3 regions of the Rhizobium sp. Leaf311 genome follow, and region 3 is predicted to be linked to each of the others. Evidence: riboswitches for the same ligand, from Rfam matches in the RefSeq annotation. Region 3 holds a riboswitch; each other region holds the start of a gene.
The links. A riboswitch is a leader RNA that binds a small molecule or an ion and turns the genes downstream of it on or off. The one in region 3 is predicted to bind thiamine pyrophosphate.
Positions count from the first base shown of each region.

Region 1: it holds a riboswitch for thiamine pyrophosphate, as region 3 does, so the genes downstream of both, ASF69_RS05100 (hydroxyethylthiazole kinase) here and thiB (thiamine ABC transporter substrate binding subunit) in region 3, are expected to answer to the same signal.
Region 2: it holds a riboswitch for thiamine pyrophosphate, as region 3 does, so the genes downstream of both, thiC (phosphomethylpyrimidine synthase ThiC) here and thiB (thiamine ABC transporter substrate binding subunit) in region 3, are expected to answer to the same signal.

Region 1 covers NZ_LMNZ01000002.1:194,553-204,967, forward strand. Annotated here, with positions in the region: gene ASF69_RS05070 (dipeptidase) at 1-195, shown strand, start outside; gene mprF (bifunctional lysylphosphatidylglycerol flippase/synthetase MprF) at 372-2,972, shown strand; gene ASF69_RS05080 (AcvB/VirJ family lysyl-phosphatidylglycerol hydrolase) at 2,969-4,333, shown strand; gene ASF69_RS05085 (Xaa-Pro peptidase family protein) at 4,423-5,565, shown strand; gene ASF69_RS05090 (telomere resolvase) at 5,646-6,983, shown strand; gene iolG (inositol 2-dehydrogenase) at 7,227-8,219, shown strand; TPP riboswitch at 8,292-8,394, shown strand; gene ASF69_RS05100 (hydroxyethylthiazole kinase) at 8,463-9,200, shown strand; gene thiE (thiamine phosphate synthase) at 9,181-9,846, shown strand; gene thiD (bifunctional hydroxymethylpyrimidine kinase/phosphomethylpyrimidine kinase) at 9,843-10,415, shown strand, end outside.
Region 2 covers NZ_LMNZ01000022.1:133,129-143,543, forward strand. Annotated here, with positions in the region: gene ASF69_RS21225 (ABC transporter ATP-binding protein) at 1-94, opposite strand, end outside; gene ASF69_RS21230 (glycoside hydrolase family 2 protein) at 394-2,856, opposite strand; gene ASF69_RS21235 (DUF1839 family protein) at 2,862-3,848, opposite strand; gene ASF69_RS21240 (amino acid--[acyl-carrier-protein] ligase) at 3,856-4,764, opposite strand; gene ASF69_RS21245 (acyl-CoA dehydrogenase family protein) at 4,769-5,950, opposite strand; gene ASF69_RS21250 (acyl carrier protein) at 5,950-6,201, opposite strand; TPP riboswitch at 6,362-6,473, shown strand; gene thiC (phosphomethylpyrimidine synthase ThiC) at 6,572-8,392, shown strand; gene thiO (glycine oxidase ThiO) at 8,394-9,389, shown strand; gene thiS (sulfur carrier protein ThiS) at 9,358-9,555, shown strand; gene ASF69_RS21270 (thiazole synthase) at 9,559-10,332, shown strand; gene ASF69_RS21275 (P1 family peptidase) at 10,395-10,415, shown strand, end outside.
Region 3 covers NZ_LMNZ01000022.1:18,179-28,593, forward strand. Annotated here, with positions in the region: gene ASF69_RS20730 (thiamine diphosphokinase) at 1-434, shown strand, start outside; gene ASF69_RS20735 (ABC-F family ATP-binding cassette domain-containing protein) at 438-2,264, shown strand; gene ASF69_RS20740 (VOC family protein) at 2,351-2,743, shown strand; TPP riboswitch at 2,788-2,897, shown strand; gene thiB (thiamine ABC transporter substrate binding subunit) at 2,938-3,951, shown strand; gene thiP (thiamine/thiamine pyrophosphate ABC transporter permease ThiP) at 3,966-5,585, shown strand; gene ASF69_RS20755 (ATP-binding cassette domain-containing protein) at 5,582-6,301, shown strand; gene ASF69_RS20760 (M48 family metalloprotease) at 6,576-8,102, shown strand; gene ASF69_RS20765 (CarD family transcriptional regulator) at 8,187-8,759, opposite strand; gene ASF69_RS20770 (NAD-glutamate dehydrogenase) at 9,302-10,415, shown strand, end outside.

The sequences.
Region 1 (10,415 bases), on a different contig from region 3:
GACAGGATGGGCATCGATCACGTTGCGATGGGATCGGATTTCGATGGCACGACAATTCCTGCCGCAATGAAGGATGCATCCGACCTGCAAATGCTCGTCAATGCACTCCGGGATGCGGGCTATGATCAGGCGTCGCTTGATAAAATCTGCCATGGAAACTGGATCAGGGTTCTGGAAAAGACCTGGGGCGCTTAAGCGGAAGCCTTGCCATCCACAGGCCGGTTAAGGGCGCCCGGAACAGGTCTGCGCTGCCCGACCGGTTTTGTGTTCAGAATTTATGAAATAAAAAGCAAATCTTCGTATTTCTGAGAACACAACGAACTAGCGTCACAATGCTGTGGTTGGCCTGACGCAATCTTGTGGAAAAGCATATGACAGAGAAGAACGACGTAGCGCAGGCTGAAGTGGCTGAAGCCGGACTCGAGGGCTTTTTCGAGCGATACCGACCTCATCTCACATCGATTGCGGTAACCGTCGTCTTCCTGATGATGACGTTTACCATCTACAAGCTGACATCTGAGGTTCGCTACGACGACATTGTCGTCGCACTCGCCGATACCAGCTGGCGTGCGGCAGCCCTTGCCGTTCTGTTCACCGGCCTGAGCTTTGCCGCCCTGATCTGCTACGATCTCAACGCGATAGAGTATATCGGCAAGAAATTGCCAGCGCCCTCGGTCATCGCGACAGCATTCATTGCATATGCCGTTGGCAACACCGCCGGTTTTGGCCCCTTGAGTGGCGGTGCTATCCGCTTTCGCGCCTATTCGCGCATGGGGCTCAGCCCTTCGGATATCGCTCGCATCATCGCCTTCGTCACGCTCTCTTTCGGATTGGGATTGCTCGCCGTCAGCGCGCTCTCCACTCTTATCGTCGCCCCAAGGGTTGCCAGCATTCTCGGCATAGAACCCTCATGGTTACGCGGTGGCGCTCTGGCGATCATCTGCGTCATGACCGCCCTGATGTTTCTTGGCCGCAACGGCAGGGTTATCCAGATCCGGCGCCTCAAATTGCGCCTTCCCGATAGCCGAACCTCGTCACGCCAGTTTCTGGTCTCGGCTTTCGATATCGCGGCATCGGCATCCGTCCTTTATGTGCTCCTGCCGGAAACGAATGTCGGCTGGCCAAGCTTCTTTGCCATCTATGCCACCGCTGTCGGCCTTGGCGTTCTCAGCCATGTTCCGGCGGGTCTTGGCGTTTTCGAAACAGTCATGGTCGCCGGTCTGGGCAACGCCATCAGCCTTGATCAGCTTCTGGGCGGTCTCGTCCTTTACCGCATGATCTACCACGTGCTGCCGCTTCTCGTTGCCATCTGCCTCATGCTGGCATCGGAAATGAAGCAGTTCGCTTCCAAGCCGATCATGGCGGATATCGGCAGTCTTGCCGGGCGTCTGGCGCCGTCCCTGCTGTCGGCATTTGCCCTCATTCTCGGCACCATGCTGATTTTCTCGAGCGTGACGCCAACGCCGGACAGCAATCTCGATTTCCTGTCCGGCTTCGTGCCTTTGCCCATCATCGAGGCGGCACACTTTCTTTCCAGTATTCTTGGCCTGGTGCTCGTGGTCGCGTCCCGCGGGCTAAGCCAAAGGCTGGACGGTGCATGGTGGGTGGCGCTGGTTTCCGCGGCGGGCGGCCTCTTCCTCTCGCTGATCAAGGCCATTGCCGTTTTCGAGGCGATCTTCCTCGGCATCTTTATCGTCGCGCTGTTCTTCAATGTCAGAAGCTTCAACCGTCATGCCTCCCTGCTGCGTCAGGCTCTGGGGCCGACCTGGCTCGCGGCGATGGCGGTTATCGTTGCCGGTGCAGCGACAATCCTGTTCTTTGTCTATCGTGACACCGATTACAGCCAGACGCTGTGGTGGCAGTTCGAGTTTTCCGAGGAAGCACCGCGCGGCCTGCGTGCGCTCCTTGGCCTTGTGCTGGCTTCATCAACGGTCGCCATTTTCAGCCTGCTGCGACCCGTCATCTACAGACCAGATGAAATCCATCCTGAGGATATTCAAAAGGCAACCGCGATCGTCGAAAAACAGGGCGTTGCGGACGCCAACCTCGTACGTATGGGCGACAAGCACGTCATGTTGTCGGAGAGCGGCAACGCCTTCATCATGTACGGCATTCGAGGCCGCTCATGGATTGCGCTGGCCGATCCGGTCGGTGACGAGAACGATTTCTCCGACCTTGTCTGGCAATTCGTCGAGCAGGCGCGCGCATCCGGTGCCAGAGCGGTCTTCTATCAGATTTCGCCTGCCATTCTCCCCTACTGCGCCGATGCGGGACTTCGGGCTTTCAAGCTCGGTGAACTCGCCATGGTGGATCTCAAGCGGTTCGAACTGAAGGGCGGAAAGCTCGCCAATCTGAGGCAGTCGCTCAGCCGTGGCGCCCGCGACGGCTTGACGTTCTCCGTCGTTGATACGCCGGATGTTCCTGAAATCTACGATGCCCTGAAGAACGTATCGGACTCGTGGCTGGCGCATCACAACACCCGGGAAAAGACCTTCTCGCTCGGATCGTTCGAAAAGGATTACATCCTCTCGCAGCCGGTCGCGGTATTGCGCAAGGACGGCCAGATCACCGCTTTCGCGAACCTGCTGATGACCGAGACAAAGGATGAAGTGACCGTCGATCTCATGCGCTTTTCGCCCGATGCGCCACGAGGGTCGATGGACTTCCTGTTTGTCAGCATTATTGAATATATGCGCGAACAGGGTTACTCCTATTTCAACCTTGGCATGGCGCCACTTTCCGGCATGTCCAAGAGAGAGGCCGCGCCTGTCTGGGACCGGGTTGGTGGCACATTGTTCGAACACGGCGAACGTTTTTACAACTTCAAGGGTCTGAGGGCGTTCAAGTCGAAATTTCACCCGAAATGGGAGCCACGCTATGTCGCGGTTTCCAACGGAACGAGTGCCGCCTTGGCGCTTATGGACGCAACCGTCCTCATCAGCGGCGGCGTCAGAGGAGTGATTGGTAAATGACAGCCCTCCAATACCTGAAAATCGCATTGCTGGCGGCTGCGACCTTCGTTCCGGTCTGTGCATCCGCACAGGAAGCCAATGGTTTTCAGACAGGCATGATCCCCGCAGACCATATTCTCCTGCCGGACGGAGACCTGACCGCCAATGTCTTCCTGATATCGGGCGCAAGCGGATGGGGTGAGGCAGAGCAGACGGAAGCAGAGGCGCTGGTCGAGAAAGGCGCGGCTGTCGTTGGAATAGACATGCCGAAATACATAGAGGCACTCAAGGCCAATGAGGATGAGTGCATCTATATGATCTCGGACATTGAGGAACTTGCGCAGGAAATTCAGCGAAAGGCCGGAGTGTCCAACTACCGCCCGCCCATCATTGCCGGTGTCGGAGATGGCGCGACGCTTGCGCTTGCCATGATCGCGCAAAGCCCTGCAGCAACAATCAGCGAGGCTGTAGCCGTTGATCCGGTTGCGGGCATTCCGCTTGAAAAAATCCTCTGCACGCCAGCGACCAAGCAGCCGGATAATGGCCGCATGATCTACGGCCTGACAGACGGACCCCTGCCGGCGCCGGTCAGCGTCGTCTTTAGCCCGAAGGCCGATGCCAAGGGCCGCGCGCATGTGGAAGAGCTTACCAAATCCCACCCGGACATTGACGTCAAAGACGTGACGGATGAGGCGCAGGCGGCCCTCGCGCAGGCTCTTACCGACCGTATCGACGCAGCCGGAAACAGCGATGATCCACTTGGGTTGCCCTTGACCGTGCTTGAGGCCAAGCCCACCATGGACACAATGGCCATCATCTATTCCGGCGATGGCGGATGGCGCGATCTGGACAAGGATATCGGCAGCTTCCTTCAGCAGGATGGCGTACCGACCATCGGCGTGGATTCCTTGCGTTATTTCTGGTCGGAGAAAAAACCGCAGGATATAGCCTCGGACCTTTCACGTATCATCGATACCTATCGCAAGGAGTGGAAGGTCAAGAACGTTCTTTTGATCGGCTATTCCTTTGGTGCCGACGTTTTGCCCGTGACCTTCAACACCCTGCCGGAAAAGGACAAAGCCCGCGTCGTTCAGATGAGCCTGCTTTCGCTCTCGCATGAAGTATCATACGAAATCTCTGTCGGCGGATGGCTTGGTGTGTCAGGTTCCGGAGCGCAGGACCCCGTCGCGGATCTGGCAAAGATCAACCCGAAAATCGTGCAGTGCGTTTACGGCACCGAAGACGAAGAAGCTGCTTGCCCTGCGCTCAAAGACAAGGGTGTGGAGACGATCGGGATCGAGGGAGGGCACCATTTCGACGAGGATTACGAGGCCCTGACCAAACGTATCGTTTCATCGTTGAAAAAGCGTCTCGGTCAGTAGCCCAAGGCTGTAATTTCTCGGTCGACATATTGAATACAACACTGCAAGCCGCTAATCCATGTGGTGTCAAATCAATTTGAGATCGACGCATGTTCAAGCCCCCCGGACCAGCCTCCATCTCCACCGCAGAACGCCTGCAACGGCTGGAGCGATTGCGTCTTGCTATGCGCGAGCAAGATATAGACGCACTGCTTCTCGGCTCGACCGAGAGTTTGCGTTATTTCACCGGCCTCGTCTGGCACCAGAGCGAGCGGCTTCTGGGAGCCGTCATCACGCAATCTGCGCTGCACTATATTGTGCCGGGATTTGAGAAGTCGCGCGTCGACACGCTGCCGCATATCGAGGGCGACATCCACCTCTGGCAGGAAGAAGAAAGCCCGGCGGAACTGGTGGCACGGATTGTTGGCAGAGCGGGCCGAATCGCGCTGGATGATGCCTTGCCGCTTTTTGTCTATCACGCACTGGCCAAGGCCTGTGGACAGGACAGGCTTGTCGACGGCGGACATCTCATCAGCGGCCTGCGCAGTCTGAAGTCTTCGGCAGAAATCGAGATCATCCAATATGCGATGGATCTTACGCTTGAGGTCCACAGGCGCGCGCACGCAGCAATGAAACCCGGCATTCGCGCCTCGCAGGTTATTCAGTTCATCGATGAACAGCACCGGGCGCTCAGCGGCGGCAGCGGTTCCTACTTCTGCATCGTTTCCTTTGGAACGGCAACGTCACTCCCGCATGGCGCGGATGGCGACCAGGTGCTGCAGGAAGGCGATGTCATTCTGGTAGACACCGGTTTGCGCATCGAAGGCTACCACTCCGATATTACCCGCACCTATGTGCTGGAAGAACCAGACGCTGCCTTTGCGGATGCATGGGCTATCGAGCGCGAAGCGCAGCAGGCGGTTTTTGACGCAGCCAGAATCGGCGCAGCCTGCGGCAGTCTCGACGACGCGGCCCGCGCGGTCTTTAGGAAACATGGGCTCGGGCCGGATTATGCCATGCCGGGGTTACCGCATCGCGCCGGTCACGGGCTTGGCCTGGAAATCCACGAAGCACCTTATATCGTTCGTGGCAACGCTTTGCCGCTTGCAAAGGGAATGTGCTTTTCCAACGAACCGATGCTGGTCTATCCGGGCAAATTCGGAATACGTCTGGAAGACCACATCTATATGTCGGAGGCCGGGCCACAGTGGTTTACACGCCCTGCCATAGCTCCGACACAGCCGTTTCAATAGAGCTAATAAAGAAGACTGGCTTTTCAAAGTCATTATAAAATATACTTTTTGCAGTGCGAATCATATTGCCGGGGTCAAGCATGTCCGTTGCCGAAAAAAGAAAAACCAAAACACCCGTGCTGGTAGACCGCATCGGGGAATTTATCGAAAAAATAAAAAATACCAAAAAGTCAGACGGCACGTATGACACGAAGAAAATTGGCGCACTCTGGAACGAAGAGGTGCGATTTCACTTCGAAAACGGACGCACGGAAAAGACGCTCGAGCTATATATTGTAAAATATAGATACGCGTTGAAAGACGCCTTCGGTCCCAAGACGACTCCGCTTGCCATCTGCAACATGAAAAAACTTCGGGAGCGGCTGGATACCTATATAAAGGCGGCAGACTATCCCGCCATCGGTGTCGCCACTTCCATCCGGGAAAAACTCGAGCGGGCCGAGGCCAATATGGTTGGCCGCAAGCCGCGTTTTCTCCTGCGCGTTGCCAACTTCATTGCCGCCACCAACGGTGTTTCGACCAAGGCGGAGATGCAGGCCCTGTGGGATCGCGAAATGGACTCGATGAAGGACAAGGCGCAGGCAACCGTAATCTCCTACATCACGAAATACCGGAATGCCTTGCGTGAGGCCTTTGGCGATGAGCACCCGATGCTGCGCATCGCCGCCGGAACGCCTCAGCTTTACGATGAGGCACGCAAGATCAAGATGGCGAAGATTGCCAAGAAGCACGGTTCTTTGATTACATTCGAAAACCATGCCGAAGTCATGAAGCGGTGTCGCCGCTACCTGCTCGCATCCGATCCCATGACGATTGCTATTGGACTGATGGGAACGACCGGGCGTCGCCCCTATGAAATCTTCACACAGGCGGAACTCAAGCCTGCGCCCTATGGCAAGGGCGTTTCGAAATGGAGTGTGCTTTTCAACGGTCAGGCCAAGACCAAGCAGGGCGAAGGCACGAAATTCGGTGTCACCTATGAAATTCCTGTGCTTGAGCAATCGAAAATCGTCCTCGACGCCTATCGCCGCCTGCGCGAGAGTAGCGATGGAAAGCTTTGGCTGGGGCTAAGCGTCGACGACTTCACCTCGGAAGTTCGTCTGCCCCTGCGGGATGCAGTTATCGCCAAATTCGAAGATATCTGGCCCAAGGAAGAACCGGCAAAACCCTATGGCCTGCGTCATCTCTACGCGGAAATAGCGTTCCGCAATTTCGCGCCCCCACGGGTCACCAAGAACAGCTATTTCGCCGCTATCCTTGGCCACAACAACAATGACCTTGAAACCTCATTGTCATACATGACCTACACCTTTCCCGAAGATGCTGACCGGTCCAAGGCGCGCGCGGAGCATCTGGCGGATCGCACCATCAACCAGATGCGGACGATCAATCAGATACCGGGGATGCCGGAGAGCTAAGCGCGAGACCTTCCAGACATTCCCAAAGAGACGCAGCCGACAAGGAGTGCGCGGGCGTGTGCGCATGGGATTTTTGCTGCTCGAAATATCTGGCCTGCACCTGTCGCTCAAGACTGCTTGACACAAATGAAACGGGCATCTAGCAAGATGGAACATATATTCCAAAATGGGTTTCGTGCTCGCGCCGACTTTCTATTCTCGACCGCGACCAACGCGCCCAGATGACCAGATCGGGAGGAAACGATGGTTACGAAATTGGCCTTGCTGGGTGCCGGGCGCATTGGGAAAGTGCACGCCAAGGCAATTGCCTCTGACAAGCGTGCAAAGCTGGTTGCCGTGGTGGACGCCTTTCAGGAGGCAGCTCAGGCGATTGCCGATGAAACCGGTTGCGAGATCAGCACCATCGATGCCGTTCTCGCCAATCCCGACATTGATGCGGTTATCATCTGCACACCTACCAATACCCACGCCGATCTGATCGAGCGCTTTGCACGCGCTGGCAAGGCTATTTTCTGCGAGAAGCCGATCGATCTGGATGTCGCACGTGCCCAATCCTGCATCGATGTGGTGGAAGAGACGGGCGCCAAGATCATGCTTGGCTTCAATCGCCGTTTTGATCCGCATTTCCGTGCCGTGCGCAAAGCAATAGATGACGGCCAGATCGGCAAGGTCGAGATGGTGACCATCACCAGCCGTGACCCGGGCGCGCCGCCGCCGGAATATATCAAGGTTTCGGGCGGCATCTTCCGCGACATGACCATCCATGATTTCGACATCGCCCGGTTCCTGCTCGGCGAAGAGATTGTCAGCGTGTTTGCAAGCGGCTCCGTTCTCGTGGACCCCAAGATCGGGGAACTCGGCGATTACGATAGCGCCAGTATCGTCTTGACCACGGCGACGGGACGTCAGGCGATGATTTCCAACTCACGGCGCGCGACCTATGGCTATGATCAGCGCATCGAAGTCCACGGTTCGCTCGGCTCGGTAGCCGCAGAAAACCAGCGGCCCGTTTCCATCGAGATCGCGACGAAGGATGGCTATACGCGTCCGCCTCTGCACGATTTCTTCATGACGCGTTACACAGCAGCCTACGCCGCCGAGATCGCGGCCTTCATCGATGCCATCGAGAACAATGCCGCACCCTCGCCTTCCGCAAAGGACGGCCTCATCGCCTTGAAGCTGGCCGATGCGGCACTCAAATCTGCACGCGAAAAAACCGTCGTGCATTTGACCTGATGGTTGCCGCGAAGGTGTGGCACTGCCATGCCTTCGCGCCATTGACAGCAGGCGTAAAAGACGCCACTTTCGAGACATTCCGAGGGGAGCATCTGACGATGCTGAGATGGCGCTGAGCCGGACCCTTGAACCTGATCCGGGTCATGCCGGCGTAGGAACGGAACAGTCTGCGCAGGCAATGCTTTTCTCTTCTCCGCTTGGCCCGGGTCTCTGCATCGAGACGTCTGGAGTGCTGAGAAAACCATGATCGATTTCCCCACGGCCCAAAAGGCGGGCGAGCTTTTAACGCGGGTGCGCGAGCGACGTCCGCGGGTGCACTGCCTGATGAATACCGTCGTCCAGAAATTCACGGCAGACGGTATAACCGCTGTCGGCGGCATTCCCTCCATGACGTCATCGCCGGAGGAGATCGAGGACTTCGTCCTCATGGTCGATGCGCTGACAATCAACCTTGGCACGCTGGACGAGGCACGCCGCAAGGTCATCCGGCAAGCAGTCGCCATTGCAAACGCCAAGGGCAAGCCCTGGATCATTGACCCTGTTCACTGCGATTATTCCCCATCCCGCCTAGCATTTGCCAGGGAGATGCTTGCGCTCGGCCCCGCAATCGTGCGCGGCAACCAAGCGGAAATGTCCGTGATCGGCGATGTCGCCAAGGCGCTGCGTATCCAGACCGGGCCGCAGGACCTGCTTCAGGACCAGAACAGGGCGGCAACCATCCACAACGGTCATCCCTGGATGGCGAAAGTCACCGGCACCGGCTGCCTCTCCGGCGGCGTCATTGCAGCATTCATGGCGGTTGAGACAGACCCGCTTCTGGCGGCCGCAGCCGCGCTGACCGTCACAGGCGTTTCTGCGGAAATTGCGGCACGGCATTCGCGTGGTCCGGGGACGTTCGAGGCGGCGTTTCTCGATGCCGTGAACGGACTGAGTACCGATGACATAGTTTCGCTTGCGAGGATTGAACGACATGAGAATTGATTACAGGCTGAACGCGCTGGTCGATAAATCGCTGGCCGATATCGCCCCCCTTCCGGAACTCGCAGCGGTGGCGGCGCGGCATGGGGCGACCATCATCCAGTACCGCGACAAGCACTCCTCGACCCGAGAGATGATCCAGCAGGCAGTTCTCATTCTGCAAGCTCTGCAAGGCACGGGCGTTCCGCTCGTCATCAATGACCGGGTCGACGTAGCGCTCGCGTCTGGCGCGGATGGCGTCCATCTGGGTGCCGATGACATGGACGCGGCAACGGCAAGGCGGCTGCTCGGGCCTGCTGCCATTATTGGCCTGACGGTCAAAAACATGGACGACGCCGAGCGCGCGGGCAACGCACCGGCAGACTATGCCTGTATCGGCGGCGTTTTCGATACCGTCTCGAAAGTAAACCCCGACGCTCCCGTTGGGCTGGAGGGCTTCAGGGAACTTCGGAACATTCTGAACAACATGCGGCCCGATATGCCGGTCGGCGCTATAGCAGGCATCACACTGGACAAAGTGCCCGCCCTCATCGCCGCAGGCGCAGACGGTGTGGCGGTTATTTCCGGGCTGTTTCGCGCCACCGATATTGCCGCCGCAGCCCGGGACTTCCGCCATCATGTGGATATTGCGCTGGAGGCACGCAGATGACAGTCATCGCACTGACAATTGCGGGCTCCGATAGCGGCGGAGGCGCGGGCATACAGGCCGACCTCAAGACATTCTCTGCCTTGGGCGTGTATGGCGCCAGCGTTTTGACCGCCATCACCGCACAAAACACCAGGGGCGTTACCGCCGTTGAAGACGTCTCGGCCGGAATGGTGCGGGCCCAGATGGACGCTGTATTCTCTGATCTCACGGTCGATGCCGTCAAGATCGGGATGGTCTCGCGCACCGAGACCATCGAATGCATCGCCGCAGGCCTGCAAGGCCGCAAAATGCCTGTGGTGTTGGACCCGGTGATGGTGGCGACATCTGGAGATCGCTTGCTGCAGGAAGATGCTGTCGAGGGTCTGCGGTCCATGCTGCTTCCCCTGGCGGTGCTGGCAACACCAAACCTGCCTGAGGCTGCTCTCTTGTGCGGAATGAAAATGGCCGCATCCCGCAATGAGGTTATCCAGCAGGCCGAAACAATCCTGAAGACCGGCGTCGGCGCAGTCCTGATCAAGGGCGGGCACGCCTCCGGCTCGGAGAGTATCGATATTCTCCTGGATTCGACG
Region 2 (10,415 bases), 110 kb from region 3:
AATAGGGAATCATCGAAAGAGCGACGATGAGCAGGATGTAAAGCTGCTGCCGCCGCGTGTGATTCCAGATGTAACGGGTTAGACTTTTTTCCATGTAGGATTTCTACGCCTTGCCGTGCCGAGCGGTATGATTTTCAGACCGGATACACCTGGAAATCATACGGCTCGTCTTCAGACTATGAACGGGACTGGATGGCGCGATCATAAAAATTCTCGCCCTCCGGAATGGTCAGAAGGTAATCGATGTTTGCAACTGCGTCAAAGCCGCAGTCGTGGGAAGAAGGGTGCGTTTCAGAATAGTTTAATGGCGGTTATATAGGTCAGAAACCTTGGAAAATAAGGTACCAAAGTTGGCGAATACAATATTGCCGACTTAAATTTCGTCCGTCCAGTTCAGAAGTGAAAGGCACGTCGACTGCCAAGGGATTTCAGTGCACCCGAGGGCCTGTCTCCGCTTTGGGCGTCGAGCCTCTCAAGGTCGATGTGCCTTGTCTGACCGGGTGCCAGATGAAACCAGTCGTCCGATGGTCTGAAACCTTCAGCTTCGACATGCACTGACTGGGCGAAAACGTCGGTTTTTACCCGCAACGTCCACAGACAGTCGTTGTGAACAAGCTCGGTTTCCAGCGTTGCTGGATGCATCGCCATCTGCCGCCCCTGCGGGAAATGGAAGGACGATGCGAGATGCGCGCCGCTTTTCTGATCGTAGAGATTTGCTACCGTGACATCATGCGATGGCGGCCCGAAACGGTAGGCGTAGGTCGTATCGAAGAATGCTCCGAACAAATCGGTTGCCGGGATTTTCTGCCTGTCGCGGGCGGCAAGGGTGACCGATGTTTTACCCGTCACGACCGGCTGAAGGCCGTCGCGCAGACACGTGACGTCAACGACAAGATCCATGTCGACGGCGGTTTCGTTGATGACGTGGATATCGAGCCCATTGGTACCCTCATCCGTCAGCGCCAGTTGCAGCGGACGAAAGGCGCGCCTGAGCCCATACCAGATGGACTTGGGCTCTCCCGTTGCGTCAATGACGCCCCAACCCGGCCCAGGTAGCAGGTCCTGGAGTGTCCAGACCAGTGCGCCATTGCAACTGGAGCCGCAACGCCGCCATTCCGCAAACGTCGCCTCGACAAGTTCGGCGGTGACGGCGCGGGACAGATCGAGGTAACGGTCGGCATCCTGCCGCCGCAAGACGCTGGGCTCTACAGCGTAGAGCAAGGCGAGATAGTGATCTCTCACATCCTCGAAATCCCATGATGCGCCACGATCCCTGGGCACGCGCATTTTCCACATCGGATCATGTACCGGCTTTACCGGAAGATGCTTGTCCAGTGTGCTCTGCTGCGGCACGTTGGCAAAGGCGAGGCATTCCGCCGCAAAGCGCAGATCGGCACGCCTTGCATCGTCCAAAGGTCGGCAATAGGCGCCCACGCCGTAATAGTGGCCAACCTTTTCATTCGGCAAAAACGGCAGGGCTCCGCCGAACGGCGAGTTGGGAACATAGGCCACGTCCGGGCGCAGCCGCGCTACATGGGCTGGCAACAGGTCTTCCGTCAATGGCCCTTTCCAGAACTGTTCGGAAAGGCCCATCATCGCGCCCTGCTGGTACATTTCGCTGCCGCCGCACAGCACGGTCAAGGATGGAGACAGCGCCGTGGCGCTCAGAAGCTGCGAGATTTCCGTTTCTATGTGCGCGAGAAATCCTTGATCCTTTGCCGGATAATCAAAATTGGCCAGCATCATATCCTGCCACACCATCAGCCCCAGTTCATCGCAGAGCGCGAAGAATTCCGGTGTTTCATAGGCCATGGTCCCGCCGATGCGGATCATGTTCATTCCGGCCTTCGCCGCAAGGCGCAACCAGGGTTCGTAGTCGGACCTGCCACCCGGCAGCCGCACGATATCCGCCGTCGTCCATACGGCTCCCCGGCAGAAGACGGGAACGCCGTTGATCCGGATACCAAAGCTCTTGCCATCCTCGCCATGTTCTGTCTCGATGCGCCGGAAACCGGTCGTGCCGAGCGTGAAGACCTGCTCGTCGATACGAAGCGTCACATCATGAAGCGTCGGCGTGCCGTGCGTTGCAGGCCACCATGGCTCAATATTCTCCAGCCGCAACGTGCCCTCGAAAATACCGTTCTCTGTAGCCGTCAGCTTTTCTGATCTGCCGGCGCAAGTGACTTCGACATTAGCGGCGTTGCTGTGGATACGGATCGCGAGATGAAGCAGACCTGCTCCGTCCACCGCCAGTTCAGTGCGCGATGAGACCATGTCAAAGCTGCGTTCTGTCCGGCTTGTCAGGCGAACGGGCCGCCATGGGCCTACTGCGTGAACCTCGGGGCACCAACCCGGCATATAGCCGAGCGCCGTCGTTCTGATCAGGCGCAAGCCTTGGCTGCTCATCATCTGTGGTCGCCAGCGCGCCCTCGGACCTGTTGCCTTGAGGCGTGGAGTCAGAGCGCGAAAGCAGATCGCGAGGTCATCGGCGCCTGAGGGAGTGAATGGCACGTCGGTTGCCTCGAACATGCTGTCCGAGTGCGCAACGCATTTGCCATTGAGAAAAATCTCGGCGACCGTCGCCAGCCCCTCAAAACGCAGAATGGCCGGTTCCAGCGTTTCAGATGTGATCGATACTCGATACCATGCGTCCTGGGTGTCGAGCGGCACCGGGTTCAGCCGGTCAAACGCTCCGAGGATTTCCAATGCCTGCGCAACGGTCCCGGGAACTGGTGCCGCGATGGTCTTCGCTTCTGCAGGAATGTCGCCGGGTGCTTGGAAGGCATTGGCGGGCGTCAGCGTCAGGGTCCAGCCGTGGCTCAAGAGCCGGCCTTGCGGGGTTTTGGTTGCGGACATCGCCGTCACGCTGCCTCGCTCGCCTTGCCAAGCGCAGCCTCAAGTTCCGCCATCATCTCGTCCCATGCGTCGATTGCGGGATCAAGAGCTGCTGCGAGTGGATCGAACCTGCGCCGGGCGATGGCACGGGCAAGCTGAAACTGCACGGATTTGGCGACTTCGGATATCCGCAGAGCCTGAACCGCCGCGCCGGAATGGCTTATATCCCCGCCAAGCCACTCCAGATGGCTGGCGGCCAGTTCGAAATTGGCGCCAAGCTGACGCAGCGTGTTGAATGCGTATTTATGGAAAAAGCCGAAGGGTCGGTCCGCCACTTTTTCCACCTGCGACGGGAAAACCTCGGCAAAGGCCCTTACAGGATTTTTCTTCGGTCTTCTCGCAAAATGCTGGATCAGCAGGCGCTGCGCCGCTTCCCGTCTGTCGCGATCATCAACAGGATGTTCGGGAAATTTGGCAAATTCCGTGTAGGGAAGAAAAGGAAGATCGTCATCACCGAGGTGATGCTGGAAAATGCCGGAGAAATCCTCACCTTCAAGCGCGAAATAACCGGCATTGTGGAAATATTCCAGTCTGCGGTTTTGCAGGTCCATGCGGTTTATGGCGACCGTCGTCTTGCCGTGCTCCTTGCGATAGCCGACGCCCTGCGTGTCGGGCATGTAGAAGCTGTCCATTTCGATCAGGCAGATGCGACCGCGCTGCAATTGCGTTTCGACGTGGCTCTCAAGCCTGTCGAAAATCGCGAGCTCCGTCACCCGGATGCCATAGAGCGTTTCCAGGTCTTCGAGCGGCACCTTGAAGAAGGTGAACTGATCGCCTTCGAAGTCCTGCGCCAGTGTAAAACCCAGCATGGCCTCTGGCGGCAAGGCGCTTGCCGCCAGAAGTTCGATCCACAGATCGACGTAGCAATTGGTTTCCGGCCACATCCGCTCCGATGAATGCAACGGATGTGGAAGATAGGCTTCGGCACTCAACGCCGGAAATATGCTGGTCATGCCGTCCTTAGCCCCACAAAGCGTCCCGCACGGATTGTGGCCATGTCTCGACATCCAGTCCATGTTTTGCAAACAGGGCAAGCGCAATGCGCTCCAGTCCGAAGCCGACGCAGGCGGTATGGGCAACGGCACCATCGGCGAGATTGAGGCCCCATTTTGCGCCGAATGAGTCCTGATGGTAGTTGAAGCTCATGCAAGCGGTCAGGTTGGCCGTGGATGTGACGGGCATCAGCAGCTCGAATTTCAGGTTCTGGTCGCGCTGGTTGTTGGCCAGCATCTTTCCAGCCCGCCCGAAGAAGGGATCGTTGGCGATCTCGAGCTTGACGTCCAGGCCGACCTTTTCCATCATCTCCACGCCGCGATCCATCCACAGCTGGCGGAAGTCGGTAACATCGCCTTGGGTGCCGATGCGAACATATTCACGCATACGGAAAAGCTGCTGCCGGGCCGGATCCTTGGATGGTTCATGGCGGAAGCAGTAGGACTGGATATCGTAAAGACCGCCGCCGCTGGGGAGGTTGCCGCGCTTGGCGATGGTCGGATAGAGCGGGTAGCAGGCAGCAGGGGTCAGGACGATATCGGTAATCTTCTGGTCTTTCGTCCAGTCGGTGCCCTCGTCCATGCTCTTGATCAGGCTGACATGATCCAGTTCGCAGCCGCAGAAGGAGTGGACCGTGCCGGCCAGTTGCGGAAAGCTTTTCATGTAACCGCTTTTTTCGAAATAGGCGCGGTTGATGCCGGGGGGGAAGCGGATCACTTCCGCATTGTCTGCACCGCCGAACTTGCCGATGAGGCGTTCGAATCCTGAAATGACGTCTTCGAACTGGCCGCTGCGACCGTAGAGTCCATCGACGCCGGTATCGATCAGCAGTCCCTTGTCGAACAGGCGATCGAGAAACGATGTTTGCATATCCATGGTTTTATCCCGAGAGGCTGGTGTCCTGCTTCTGCACGAGCAGGAGATTGGCGGAGTTGCTGAGGATTCGGTCATTGGAGATCATCAGCTGTGCCGAATGGGCATCTCGAAGATGCCGCCCGAGGCTGAAGGGCGTACCGTTCTTGTAGCCCATGATGCCGCAGATCAGCATGGCATGGTTGATGATTTCCAGAATGGTTTCCGACGAGCATATCTTGACGTTGTTCATGGCGATGGCAAAGGCCATCGACATCAGCCGGTCGGGATCGTTTCTGGTGTCTTCATAGGCCTTGAGACCAGCAATGACGTTCGATTTCACAATCTGCAGCTTGCTGGATACTTCTGCCAGACGAATAGCGCCTGGAGGTGCGACACCGGGCGACTTGCGGGCTGCTGCGCGAACGAATGCCTGGGCGCGGAGGACAGCATCGGCGGCGATGCCGTACCACACGCCGCTCCACAAAAGGTGGGAGGTTGCCAGCATGGATTGCGCGGCGATTTCCGCAAAGGGTTTCGGAAAAATCTGCTGTGCGGGCGCTTGGCCCTTGAACAGAAATCCGTCCGAGCACGTGCCTCGCATACCCAGCGTGTTCCAGACATGCGTCTTTTCAAGGCTGTACTGGTTCTTCAGGAAAACCGTCATGACCTGGTCGGCAGGCGCAGCATCGGCATGGGCGCGCGATGTAATGAGAATGGCGTCCGCTTCACTGCCGTAGGAAATGACGGTGGCGTTTTTTTCCAGCGTGCAATTCTCGCCATCGATATGGATCGCGCAGATCGAGTTTCGCAGATTTCCGCCTATGCCGCCTTCCGTCGTTGCCGAACCCAGCAGAAGCTGCTCGGCTGCCACACGCCGCATGAAATCGGTGTGCCAGGCGCGCTCCTCACCATGCTCGACAAGGCTGGATGCCTTAATGTGGTGCATGGCGAAAATCATTGCCGTTGCAGAGCAGGACTGCCCAAGGGTGCAGCAGATGTCCGCAATCTGCGAAAGGCTGGCACTCTCGCCGCCGAGATGTGCCGGAACCTGAATCCCCAGAAGCCGTTCCGAGCGCAGGGCATCGACAGCTTCCTTCGGGAACCGTGCGGCCGCATCGACGTCATCCGCATGGTGTGCGGCGATTGACGCGACCCGAGCCGCGCGCGCAGAGAGCGTGGCATTGGGCGGTGCGACGGAAAGGTCCATTACGCCGCCTCTTTGCCGTCGAGAATCGTCTTCACTGTGGTTTCGATTGCGTGGATGCTCGCAAATGACTTGCGATTGAGCATACTGTCAGGAAATTCGATATCGAATGCGTCTTCGATACCAAGCATCAACTGTACTGATGCGAAAGAAGAAAGTCCCGCTGCATAAAGATCAGCGTCGTCAGCGATTGTATCGACCGGCGCAGGGAGCTGCCCGAATTTCGATAGTATTTCACGAATTGTTGAATTCATTCCCTATATTCTCCCATATTAGCGCGTCATCATAACGCATTCTTCGAAATAAGCTGGAAAAAATAACATTCGTATAAATGGCTAGGTTAATTTGTCGTGACCGCTAAAAAAGCGCCCAATATCGCAACTTGACAAAAGATGACGCCGGGTCTTTCATTGCGACATTCACCAGGGGGGTCCCGGCAAGGGGCTGAGATACTGCTAGCGCGCGCAGTGACCCGTTGAACCTGATCCAGTTCATACTGGCGTAGGGACGGTGCAAACGCGGAACTGGCAGTTCGACCTCGTCGAACATTATCGCTATTCGTCCGTGGTTTTTCGTCTTCATGCTCGAACTGGGTCTCCACTGTCTTTGCTTTGGAGCCTCACGATGAACATTGCCGCTAAAAATCTCTCGCCTGTCGTCACCACAGGCCCGCTTCCTGCCTCCACTAAAATCTACAAGCCGGGAACCCTTCACCCCCATATTCGTGTGCCGATGCGAGAAATCGCCGTGCATCCAACAGCCGGCGAACCGCCGGTCACAGTCTATGATTCCTCCGGCCCCTACACCGACCCTTCCCATACCGTCAGCATCGAGAGCGGCTTGCCCCGGCTGCGTCATGACTGGGTCGTCGCTCGGGGCGATGTGGAGGTCTATGATGGCCGCCACGTCAAACCGGAGGATAACGGCTTTGCGACGGGCGAGCGGCTGACACCTGAATTCCCGCTGCGTCATCGGCCGTTGAAAGCCAGGGACGGGAAGGCCGTCACGCAGCTCGCATATGCCCGAGCAGGTATCATCACACCGGAAATGGAATTTATCGCCATTCGTGAGAACCTTGGCCGCGAGGCGATCAAGGACAAGCTGGTGCGCGATGGCGAAAGTTTTGGTGCACATATTCCAGATTTCGTCACGCCGGAATTTGTGCGTCAGGAAGTCGCCGCTGGCCGGGCGATCATTCCCGCCAATATCAACCACCCGGAAGCCGAGCCGATGATTATCGGCCGCAATTTTCTGGTCAAGATCAACGCCAATATCGGAAACTCTGCGGTGACCTCCTCCATGGCGGATGAGGTCGACAAGATGGTTTGGGCCATCCGCTGGGGTGGCGACACCGTTATGGACCTTTCCACCGGTCGCAACATCCATAATATCCGGGAATGGATCATCCGCAACTCTCCGGTCCCGATTGGCACTGTCCCTCTCTATCAGGCGCTGGAAAAGGTGGGCGGCATTGCCGAAGACCTGACCTGGGAGGTGTTTCGCGATACTTTGATCGAGCAGGCCGAGCAGGGCGTCGACTATTTCACCATCCATGCGGGTGTGCGGTTGCATTACATTCCGCTCACCGTCAACAGGGTCACCGGTATCGTTTCGCGTGGTGGCTCCATCATGGCCAAGTGGTGTCTGCATCACCACAAGGAGTCCTTCCTCTACGAGCATTTCGAGGAAATCTGCGACATCTGCCGGGCCTATGACGTTTCCTTTTCGTTAGGCGATGGCCTGCGTCCCGGCTCTATTGCCGATGCCAATGATGCTGCGCAGTTTGCAGAACTGGAAACGCTTGGAGAACTGACACAGATCGCCTGGGCGAAAGACTGTCAGGTGATGATCGAAGGGCCTGGCCATGTGCCAATGCACAAGATCAAGGAGAACATGGACAAGCAGCTGAAGGTCTGCGGCGAGGCACCCTTCTATACGCTTGGGCCGCTCACCACCGATATTGCCCCCGGCTATGACCACATCACCTCAGGCATCGGCGCTGCCATGATCGGCTGGTTCGGCACGGCCATGCTTTGCTACGTCACGCCAAAGGAGCATCTCGGTCTGCCGGACCGCAATGACGTCAAGGTTGGCGTGATCACCTACAAGATCGCCGCCCATGCCGCCGATCTCGCCAAAGGACATCCGGCGGCACAGATCCGCGACAATGCGCTATCGCGGGCGCGCTTCGAGTTTCGTTGGGAAGATCAGTTCAACCTGTCGCTCGACCCTGAGACAGCCAGGTCCTTTCACGATGAGACCCTGCCCAAGGAAGCGCACAAGGTCGCCCATTTCTGCTCGATGTGCGGGCCTAAATTCTGCTCGATGCGGATTTCGCACGACATTCGTGCCGAGGCGCAGAAGGAAGGTCTGGAAGCCATGGCGCAGAAATTCCAGCAGGGCGGTGATCTCTATATGCCGCTGGAAAAACCGGCAGAGGGCTGAGATGGATGTTCTTATCAAGGGCGCAGGCGTTGCGGGTCTGACGGTTGCGCTGGAACTTTCCCGCCGCGGTGCCTGCGTTACCTTTTGCGATCCGGCGCATCAACCAGGGCGCGGTGCGTCCTGGTTTGCGGGCGGCATGTTGGCACCCTGGTGCGAAAGGGAGAGTGCGGATGAGGCGGTGTTGACGCTCGGCCAATCCGCCCTCGACTGGTGGGACGAGGCCACGCCGGGTCTTGTTGTCCGCAAAGGCACGCTGGTTGTGGCCCAAGGCAGGGACAAGGCTGAACTGTCGCGCTTTGCGTCGCGCACGACGGGTTATCGCTGGGTGGATGAGGCCGAAATTGCGGCGCTCGAACCTGATCTCGCAGGGCGTTTTCCGATCGGTCTTTTCTTTGAGGGCGAGGGGCATCTCGATCCACGAGCCGCCCTCAATGCGCTTCATGAGCGGCTTGTCTCTCTCGGCGTGGATTTCCATCTGGGGGCAGACGTCGTTGACGAAAAAGCCTTCCCCCATCGCGTGGATTGCACGGGCGCCGCGCAGGCGGGCAGACTTGCCGGTCTTCGTGGGGTTCGGGGTGAGATGCTCTATCTCGCCACGGACGAGCTTGCGCTGTCACGTCCCATTCGAGTGCTTCATCCACGCATCCCGCTCTACATCGTGCCTCGCGACAAGGGGCGCTTCATGGTGGGGGCAACGATGATCGAAACGCAGGAGAGCGGGCCGATAACCGCCCGCTCGATGATGGAGCTGCTAAACGCCGCCTACGCGCTTCACCCGGCCTTCGGGGAGGCACAGATCATCGAGACGGGAACGGGCGTGCGCCCGGCCTTTGCCGATAATCTTCCGCGTGTCGTTGAGAATGATGGCACGCTTTTCGTCAATGGAGCGCACCGGCATGGTTTTCTGCTTTCGCCAGCCATGGCGCAACAGGCGGCCGGTATTTTGCTTTCAAAGGAGGTTTCCCATGAAAATTCTCGTCAATGGGCAAGAGCATGATCTTGCTGCCGACCGGCTTTCGACCGTTCTGACAGCGCTTGACTATGAAGGCGAGTGGCTGGCGACTGCCGTCAACGGCGATCTCGTCCACGCGCAGGATCGCGGTGACTTTCGCCTCAAGGAATTTGACCGGGTTGAAGTTCTTTCACCCATGCAGGGAGGGTAGGCCATGCTGAAACTCTACGAACGCGAGATTGGCTCACGGTTGCTGCTTGGCACCGCACGTTATCCCTCGCCTGCCGTTCTGGCCGATGCGGTGCGCGCCAGCAAGACGGACATTCTCACCATTTCGTTGCGACGGGAAATGGCCGGAAGCAGGCAAGGCGGGCAGTTTTTCGAGCTTATCCGGGAGCTGGACCGCAATATCCTGCCCAATACTGCCGGTTGCCATACCGCAAAAGAGGCTGTTCTGACGGCGAAAATGGCACGCGAGGTTTTCAAGACAAACTGGATCAAGCTGGAGGTGATCGGCAACCACGATACACTTCAGCCGGATGTGTTTGCGCTGGTGGAGGCTGCCCGCATTCTCAGCGATGACGGCTTCGAGGTATTTCCCTATACGACAGACGATCTTGTGGTGGCCGAAAAGCTGATCGATGCCGGTTGCAGGATATTGATGCCCTGGTGCGCGCCCATCGGCAGTGCCATGGGGCCGTTGAACGTGACGGCCTTGCGCTCCATGCGGGCCCATTTTCCGGATGTGCCGATGATCGTCGATGCGGGGCTGGGGCGCCCTTCCCATGCGGCAACCGTTATGGAGCTTGGCTATGATGCCGTGCTTCTCAACACGGCCGTTGCCGGAGCGGGCAATCCCGTCATCATGGCGGGTGCCTTTGCAAAGGCGGTGACCGCCGGGCGCGAAGCCTATCTTTCCGGTATGCTGGAGCCGCGGGATATGGCGGTTCCTTCGACGCCGGTCATCGGGACGGCGGTGTTTTCCTGAGGCGTTGACAAGAGGATGGCACGGCGAGATACCGGCAGAGATGACCTGAAAGGTGTTGCGCCGTGCACAATCTGCTGATCGAT
Region 3 (10,415 bases):
CCGCGTCCAAAGGTGTGACCGACGGCGAAATTGCCGTGTCTGAGAGCATCGAGCGCGGTGCCACCCGTTTGACCCTGGTGGGTGCACTCTCCGGCGAACGGTCGGACCATGCGCTGTTTCATCTGCTCTATGCCGTTTCACTGGCTGAAAGCAGCATCGATGTCACTCTCACATCCGGGGAGGAGGAGGCCTATCCCTTGCTGGCAGGGGAACGCACGCTCGATCTGCCGGCAGGATCGTTGTTTTCTGTCGCCGGTTTTACGGCGCTGTCGGGTCTCGAAATCAGGAATGCGCGCTATCCCCTGACAGATTTTGCGCTTGCTTTTGGCTCGTCCCGTACTATTTCCAACGTGGCGGAGGGGCCATTGCACCTTCGTCTTGAAAGCGGCAAGGCCATCGTGCTCGCCCGTCCCTATGATTTGACCGGAGCCTGAACCTTGGCACCCCCTATTCTGAAACTCGACGATATCAAGCTGACCTTCGGCGTTACTCCACTGCTCGACGGTGCCAATCTGCAGGTGGAGCCGGGGGATCGTATCTGCCTTGTCGGCCGCAATGGTTCGGGCAAATCGACGCTGATGAAGATCGCGGCGGGTCTCGTAGAGGCGCAGTCCGGTGAGATATTCCGTCACCCTTCGGCTACGATCCGTTATCTAGAGCAAGCACCTGATTTCGCCGACTTCGAGACGGTTCAGGCCTATGCGGAAGCCGGTCTTGGCCCTGGCGACGATGCCTATCGCGTCACCTATCTGCTGGAACATCTCGGTCTGACCGGGCAGGAGCATCCGTCTAGCCTTTCTGGCGGCGAAGCTCGCCGCGCTGCTCTCGTGCGCGTCATGGCACCAGAGCCCGACATTCTGATGCTGGACGAGCCGACCAACCATCTGGATCTGCCGACAATCGAATGGCTGGAAAGCGAATTGCAGCAGACGCGAAGTGCCCTGGTCCTGATCTCGCATGACAGGCGCTTCCTTGAAAAGGTCTCCACAGCGACAGTCTGGCTGGATCGTGGGCAGGCGCGGCGTCTCAGCCGCGGGTTCGCGCATTTCGAGGAATGGCGCGACAAGGTGCTCGAAGAGGAAGAGCTGGAGCAGCACAAGCTCGGCAAGGCCATTGAGCGCGAAGAACACTGGATGCGCTATGGCGTGACTGCGCGGCGCAAGCGCAATATGCGGCGTGTGGGCGAATTGCAGGCCATGCGGGCTGAATATCGCGGGCACAAGGGGCCGCAGGGCTCGGTTCAGGCCACCGTCACGGAAGGGCGCGAGTCCGGAAAGCTGGTGATCGAAGCGGATGCGATCACCAAGTCCTATGGTGATCGGCCTATCGTCACGCCATTCTCGTTGCGTGTTCACCGGGGCGATTGCATCGGCTTCGTCGGTCCCAACGGTGCGGGAAAGACAACGCTTCTCAAGATGCTGACCGGTCAGCTGGAACCGGACAGCGGCTGGGTCAAGCTTGGCACCAATCTGGAGATTGCGACGCTCGACCAGAAGCGTGAGGATCTCAACCCCAACGATACGCTGGCGCATTATCTGACCGATGGCCGTGGTGAAAACCTGCTGGTCAATGGCGAGTTGAAGCATGTGACCGGCTACATGAAGGATTTTCTGTTCCAGCCGGAACAGGCCAGAACTCCGATCCGTAATCTTTCGGGCGGCGAGCGCGCACGTCTCATGTTGGCGCGCATTCTGGCACGGCCGACCAATCTTCTGATCCTCGACGAACCCACCAACGATCTCGATATCGAGACGCTTGATCTCCTGCAGGAGATTGTTGCCGGTTTTGCAGGCACTGTCATCCTCGTCAGCCACGACCGCGACTTCCTCGACCGCACGGTGACTTCCACCATCGCTCCTGCCAATCCGGATGCGCCTGACGGTCGCTGGATTGAATATGCAGGTGGCTATTCGGACATGATGGCGCAGCGCAAGGGCGCCTCGGACGAGAAGCGAAAGGCCGAAAAGCAGGAAAAGGCCAAGGCTTCCGCTTCGTCCAACTCCGCTGCCGAGCCTTTGAAAGCCAAGGGAAAGCTGTCCTTCAAGCAGAAATTCGCGCTGGAAAATCTTCCCAAGGAGATGGAGAAGGCGCAGGAAGAAATCGCCAGGCGCGAGGAACGCATGGCTGATCCCAACCTCTTCACCAAAGATCCGGCGGTCTTCAACACGCTTGCCGATGAGATGTCGAAGCTTCGCCAGAAGCTCGAAACGATGGAGGAAGAGTGGCTGGAACTCGAGATGCTGCGTGAGGAACTCGAAAGCTAGACGGGCCTCATTGCGGCGACGGCGTCACGGCACCATCTATGACAGTAACGCAGATCGCGTTTTCTGTTGCAGCGGAGGAGCCAGACATGCGCATGATTTTCGTCAACCTGCCGGTCAAGGATGTCGCAAGATCCAAGGCGTTTTTCACCGCGCTTGGCTTCAACTTCAATCCCGAATACTCGGATGATCGCACGCTATGTATGATCATAGAGAAGAATATTTTCGTCATGCTGCTGCAGGAGGAGCGGTTCCGCGATTTCATCAATGGCGATATTGCCGATGCGATGCGCACCAAGGAAGTGCTCACCTGTGTTTCTGCCTCCAGCCGTGAAGAGATCGACCAGATGATCGCCACCGCGCTGGCCAATGGCGGGGCGGAGTGGAAGCCCGTGCAGGATCATGGCTTCATGTATGCGGGTAGCTTTCAGGATCCCGATGGCCATGTCTGGGAACTGGTCCATATGAGCGCCCCGGCCTAGACGTTGCCGTCTTGCTAATTCTCTCCTGAGGCACTACATCTTCGGCAGATCTAACGGGGTGCTTTGTTCTGACACGAACGAGGCTGAGAGGCTCTGCCAACCCGAAGAACCTGATCCGGTTAACACCGGCGGAGGGATTAGACGGCTTCCATCAAGACGCCCTTTTCCCCTTGTCGCTTGAGGAGGTGCTTTTGATGTTCCGTCGTATTTTCCTTCATGGCCTTATGCTGGCATCGGTGATGGTTCCTGGTCTTGCCGCCGCGCAGGATAAGAAGACGCTCACCGTCTACACTTATGAAAGCTTTGTTTCAGAATGGGGCCCCGGTCCTAAGGTCAAGGCCGCATTCGAGAAAGCGTGTGACTGCACCCTCAACTTCGTTGGCGTAGCCGATGGTGTGGCGCTTCTCAACAGGCTGAAGCTGGAAGGTCCATCGTCAAAAGCGGATGTCGTTCTAGGTCTCGACACAAACCTGATTGCGGAAGCCAAGCAAACCGGGCTCTTCGAAAAATCCGGGGTCGATGCGTCTGCGGCAAAGGTGCCGGGTGGCTTTCAGGACGATGTCTTCGTTCCCTATGATTACGGCCATTTCGCCGTTGTCTATGATACGCAGGTGATGAAAACGCCGCCCAGAAGCATGAAGGAACTGGTCGAGGGCGATCCGGCCCAGAAAATCGTCATTCAGGATCCGCGCACCTCAACACCGGGTCTCGGCCTGCTGCTATGGGTCAAGTCGGTCTATGGCGATCAGGCGCCGCAGGCCTGGTCGAAGCTCAAGGACCGCATCTTGACGGTTACACCCGGATGGTCGGAATCCTATGGCCTCTTTACCAAAGGCGAAGCGCCGATGGTATTGTCCTATACGACGTCGCCTGCCTATCACATGGTGGCGGAAAATAGCGAAAGATATCAGGCTGCCGCCTTTGATGAGGGGCACTACATCCAGATCGAAGTTGCCGGGGTCTTGAAGAATGCCCCGCAACATGCGCTGGCGCAGCAGTTTCTGGCATTCGTTCTCACCTCCGGCTTCCAGGACACCATTCCTGAAAACAACTGGATGATGCCGGTGGCACCGACCTCCGCGCCCCTGCCTGCTGCGTTCTCCAAGCTGGTGCAGCCATCAAAGACCTTTCTGATGTCGCCGGAGGATGTGGCGCGCAACCGCAAGGCCTGGATCGATGAGTGGCTCGCGGCGATGAGCGTCAAGTAGGATCGAAGCAGGTCATGGTAGGACGCCGGGAAGGGCGATGGTTCATCTTTGGCGGAGCCGCGACGGTTACCGCTGTCGTCCTTTTCATCGGGCTTGCAATTTATGCGCTTCTGTCCTTCGACGTCAGCGCCGCGTCTGTTGGCCTGATCGATGCCTATACATGGCGGATACTGCGCTTCACGCTCTGGCAGGCGACGCTCTCGACAGTGCTGTCCGTCGCGCTTGGATTGCTGGTGGCCTTGGCACTTGCCCGGCAGCGTAACTTCCCCGGTCGCATATGGATCATCCGCCTGATGGCGGTTCCCATGGGCTTGCCGGTCATTGTCGGCGCGCTTGGACTGATATCGATCTGGGGCAGGCAGGGTGTCCTCAATATGCTTCTGCAGACTGCGGGTCTGGACGCGCCCGTTAGTATTTACGGTCTGTCCGGCATTCTTGTTGCCCATGTTTTCTTCAATCTTCCGCTGGCAACCCGCTTCTTTCTGGCCGGACTTGAGGTGGTGCCGGGAGAATATTGGCGCATGGGCTCGGCGCTGGGCTTTGGACCTTTTGCTACATTTCGCTTCGTGGAATGGCCTGCCGTCGCACGACTTTTGCCAGGGGTCGCAGGACTTATCTTCATGCTCTGCGCAACAAGCTTCACCCTCGTCTTGCTGTTGGGCGGGGGACCTGCGGCCACGACAATCGAGGTGGCGATCTATCAGGCGCTGCGGTTTGATTTCGATCCACCGCGCGCAATCGCGCTTTCGGTGATGCAGATCGCCATGACAGGGGCGTTGCTGGCCTTGCTCGCGCTGCTACCCTCGGCCGAGCCCGACAGACAAAGCCAGGGTCGGCCCGTGCTGCGCATGGATGGCAGAAAAGCGGGGCCTCGCTTGTGGGACAGCGCTGTCATTCTTTCCGTACTGTTTCTGGTCGGGGCTCCCTTGTGCGCGGTCGCATCTGCTGGCGTTTCAGCGGATCTGTGGCGGTTACTTTCTGCCCCCACTTTCCGGCAGGCAGCGGCGACAAGCTTTCAGATCGCGCTTTTTTCCGGGCTGCTGGCCGTCTTCGCTTCATATGCGCTTGTGCGCGCGCGCCATGCCATTGCTTTGCGCAGAGAGGCCGGTTTCAGCCTGAAGGCGTTTCTTGTTCTGATGGGCGCAGGCTCATCTCTCGTCCTGCTTGTACCGCCCGTCGTTTTGGGAAGTGGCTGGTTTCTGCTGTTGCGGCCCTTCGGCGATGTGGCGGCGTTTGCACCTGTTATCGTCGCCATCATCAATATGTTGATGTCGTTGCCCTTTACCATGCGCGTTATCGAGCCGGCATTCCTGAGCCATGATGCGCGCACCGGCAGGCTTTCTGCCGCGCTGGGTCTTCGTGGACTATCGCGATTCCGGTTTGTTGATTGGCCGGTCCTGTGGCGTCCCACTGCGACGGCGTTCTTCTTTGCGATGGCGCTTTCGCTCGGCGACCTGGGTGCTGTTGCGCTTTTCGGATCAGAGAACTTTGTCACCCTGCCTTGGCTGGTCTACAGCAATATGGGAAGTTACAGAACACAGGATGCTGCCGGTTACGCCTTCATTCTCGGTGTCATCTGCCTTGTCCTTGCCGCAGGCGGCGTTTCCCGTCGTTCAATGAAAGCAATTGCATGAAGAATCCTGCGGATTGGGGAGCCTGCCTCGACAATGTCTCACTGAAGCTTGGACAACAGCAATTTTTGCTGGATTGCGGGTTTGAGCGCGGAAAAATCACAGCCGTGGTAGGGCCGTCGGGATCTGGAAAGTCGACACTGCTCAATCTCGTTGCCGGTTTTGAGAACCCCGACGAAGGGCGCGTTCTTATCGAGGGGCGCGAGATGGCGGGGCTCGATCCGGCAGAGCGGCCCGTCTCCATCATATTTCAGGACAATAATCTGTTTTCTCACCTCGATATCGTGACCAATGTCGGCCTCGGCGTCAGCCCGTCGCTGTCTTTGTCGAACGCGGATAAAGCCGCAATCAAAGGTGCGCTTGAGAAGGTTGGACTTTCAGGCTTTGAAAAGCGCTTGCCCTCGACATTGTCGGGCGGAGAGCGACAAAGGGCCGCTCTTGCCCGAGCTCTGGTAAGGCAGCGTCCGTTGATGTTGCTGGATGAGCCCTTTGCGGCTCTCGATCCGGGTTTGCGGTCGGGCATGGCCAATTTGCTGAAGGCCCTTCATCACGACATGGACAACAGCATTCTGCTAGTAACACATCATCCCGATGACATACGTCGCCTGGCAGACGCCGTTGTTTTCCTCTCCAATGGACGCGTTGTCTTTCAAGGCAGCGCCCAGAATTTTTTCGATGCGACCGATATCGACGAGATCAGCATGTTTCTCCATGTCTGATTGTTGCCTTAACGCTCGCATCTCTTCGACGCCGCGTCACAATTTCGACGCGACGCACTGTCAAGCCTTGAAAAACAGAGAGGCGATGCACCATTTTTGCACTTGCGAATTTTGAATAACTGCTTGAAGTATTATGCGAACAATCTTCCCCTCGAAACGTCTTTGCATGATGGATCATTTTCGTTGTTCGCGCATTCAAGTGCCCTTGGGGGCGTTATGGTATTCTGGTCTGCAATTAACGGATGATCAGGAACGTTAGGAGCAGACGAGCAGAATGATGACGTGTGTGAAGGCTCAGCAGAGCCACACCTCCGGTCACAATGTATGGCGCAGGGGCAAGGCATTAAGAAGAGGGCTGGCGCTGGTGACAGCGAGCTTCGTCCTGTCGTCTTGCCAATCTCTGCTTAGCCCGTCCTATCAATCGACGCTGAAGCCCTCGGACAATCCGCAGACCGTGGAGCAGGTTCAGAAGAACGATCCGCGCGCGCAGATGGGCGCCCGTGAGCATCCGCGTATCGTTGCCAGCTATGGTGGTGAATATCACGACGACAAGACGGAACGCCTTGTCGCGCGTATCGCCGGTGCGCTGACCGCCGTTTCTGAGAATCCACAACAGTCCTATCGCATCACCATTCTCAACTCTCCTGCCATCAACGCCTTTGCATTGCCGGGCGGCTATCTCTATGTGACCCGCGGTCTTCTGGCTCTTGCCAATGATGCTTCCGAAGTCGCAGCCGTCCTGTCGCATGAAATGGGTCACGTCACGGCCAACCACGGCATTGAGCGCCAACGTCGCGAAGAGGCGGAAGTCATTGCCAGCAGGGTCGTGGCAGAAGTGCTTTCAAGCGACCTCGCCGGCAAGCAGGCGCTCGCCCGTGGCAAGCTGCGTCTTGCGGCCTTCTCGCGCCAGCAGGAATTGCAGGCGGACGTCATCGGTGTGCGTATGTTGGGAGAAGCGGGATACGATCCCTTTGCATCGCCGCGTTTCCTCGATTCGATGGCGGCCTACGCCCGCTTCACCTCGGCTGATCCAGACAGCGATCAAAGCCTCGACTTCCTTTCCAGCCACCCAAACACGCCGCAGCGCATCGAGCTGGCGCGCAGGCACGCCCGCGCCTTCGGTCAGGAAGGCCAGGTCGGCGACAAGGGGCGGGACTGGTTCCTCAATGGCATAGATGGACTTCTCTATGGCGACAGCCCGCAGGAGGGCTATGTCCGTGGCAACACCTTCCTGCATGGAACGCTCGGCATTCGCTTCGATGTGCCGGAAGGCTTCCAGATCGACAACAAGGTGGAGGCGGTTCTAGCGACGGGCCCCGGCGAGATGGCCATTCGCTTCGATGGCGTTGCCGATCCTAAGCAGACCACGCTCGCCAACTATCTCACAAGCGGCTGGGTGGCCGGGCTGGTTCCAGACACCGTGCGGGAAACCGAGATCAACGGCCTGCCTGCCGCGACAGCACGCGCGACTGCGGATAAATGGGATTTCGACGTGACCGTGATCCGCGTTGGTCAGCAGATTTTCCGGTTCCTGACGGCGGTGCCGAAGGGCAGTCCGCAGCTGGATGGCGTCGCAAACATTCTGCGCACAAGCTTCCGCAAGATGACACCCAGCGAAATTGCCGCGCTAAAGCCGCTTCGGGTCAGGGTGGTCACGACGAAGCCAGGGGACACGGTCGCTTCATTGTCTGCCCGTATGATGGGCACAGATCGCAAGGTGGAACTGTTCCGCGTCCTCAATGCCATGAGCGCAACATCGACCGTGCAAGCCGGTGATCGCGTGAAGATCATCTCTGAATAACAAAAACCCGGTCTTCAACGCGGCCATGTTCTTGGAACATGTGCCGATTGAAAGCCGGGTTTTTTGATTTGAAAATGACGCTGATTAAGCGGCTTCTTCTTCCTGCGTGTCTTCTTCTTCAACGGTCTTGCCGCGCTTCGGTCCCTTGTTGAGGTTCACTTCAACAAGACGAACGGCTTCTGTTTCAGACATCTTGTTGACGGCCGCAATTTCGCGAGCCATGCGATCAAGAGCAGCTTCGTAGAGCTGGCGCTCCGAGTAGGACTGTTCCGGCTGGTTCTCGGCACGATAAAGGTCGCGAACCACTTCTGCGATTGCAATAAGGTCACCGGAATTGATCTTGGCATCATATTCCTGCGCGCGGCGCGACCACATGGTGCGCTTTACACGAGCCTTACCCTGAACAACCTTCAGTGCGCGCTCGACGAAATCCCCTTCAGAAAGCTTGCGCATACCAATGCTGACAGCCTTGGCCACAGGAACTTTCAAGCGCATTTTGTCTTTTTCGAAATCAATGACGAACAGTTCGAGCTTCATGCCCGCAACTTCCTGTTCTTCAATTGCCGAAATGGTACCGACGCCATGAGCGGGATAAACGATCGCTTCACCGGTCTTGAAACCGTGACGCGCTGGAGATTTCTTCTGCTGGGTCGTCATTCGTTCTTAAAACTCCCTGTTACATACACCCGGTATTTCCGGGGTCGGGTCGGTCAGGCCCGGATGAGACGGGGGAAACCGTCAGGTGACTTCGTACTGGTACAGTCGTGCACTCAAAAATAATTCATCTCGCAACCCGGAGGCTGACAACACAAACAATCGATATGTCACGGAGACCGCGTGCAAGTGATGATTTGCTTTCGTGGTGTTTCTGGGCACGCAAATGCCACGCTGTGGATCAGTTTTTCTGGTCTATCACAAAAATACGTGGAAATCAATAATTTGCTTCTACCGTGACTATGCCGTCACAATAGGCGTGGCGGCCGTCAGCAGAACCGAGTCGTTTGATACTTGCGCGGGAAGGCCGACGATAAAATGTCGCGAATTCAATCGAATAAATTTACCGCTCGTCGTTCAAAGCATTGATGCACACTTAAACTATTCATAATTCCGCGCCAATATCCGATTCGAAATCGGCGTAAATGACGATATTTTTCGATTTTTCTTCATAAACCCTCATCCTTCGGGAGGAAAAAGACAAAATGGGCTACCGGAACAATCCAAAACGCGACAAACAACTCGAAAAATCCAGAAAACTGGCCGAAGCATCCGGAAAGCCCTTCATAGACCCTATGATCGTCTATGGCCGAGCAAGCGCCGATGATATCCAGTATTATTCTCCAGAAATGCTTTCCATTGCTTCACAGCACACGGCAGAAGAGCTTCTTCGCTGGAAAAAGGATGCACCATATATTGGCGTGTCCCAAGTAGATGGCATTTCTCCCCGCGATGTTCCGGTTTCTGTTCTGACGATTATCGGGCGCAACATGCCCTTCCTCTATGATTCCGTGATGGGGGAGGTGACCAGCAGCTATCGCAGCCTTTACCTCGCCGTGCATCCGATCATGGCGGTCGATGGAAGTGTTGGCGGAGGATATCGCCTTGCTGATCCTGAAAAGGACGCTCCGCAAGACAATGTCAGCTTGATCCAGCTTCATATCGCGCCGGTAAGCCCGCAAGCGGCCGAGATTCTTGTGGAGCGAATACGCTTCGTTTTGTCGCAGGTGCAGTCTGCATTCACCGACTGGAAGCCGATGCTCGCCAAGGTCGACGAGGCGATGAGGGAGCTCAAGGAAAGGGGCTCGAACCGTCGGAAAACGGAACGGGCCGAGGCACTGGCCTTTCTGGAATGGTTGCGCAACGACAATTTCACGTTCCTTGGGATGCGCGACTACAGCTATTCAGGAGCAGGCAAGAACGCCAAGGTGGAGCGCGGAGAAGGTAGCGGGCTTGGTACGCTGACAGATCCGAACGTCCGTGTGCTGCGTCTGGGCAAGGACGCGGTCACCACCACGCCGGAAATCCTGGCGTTCCTCGATGGTCCCGATTTCCTCATCGTCACCAAGGCGAATGTGAAATCCATCGTCCACCGGCGCGCCTATATGGACTATATCGGCATCAAGCGCTTCGATGAAGACGGCAATGTCATCGGGGAACTGCGCATCGTCGGTCTGTTCACCGCAACGGCCTATACCCATTCCGTGCGGCACATTCCCCTGCTGCGGGCAAAGGTTGCGGAGGTCGAGCATCATTTCGGCTTCGATCCCAACAGCCACTCCGGACGCACCCTCTACAATACGCTCGAGGCCTATCCTC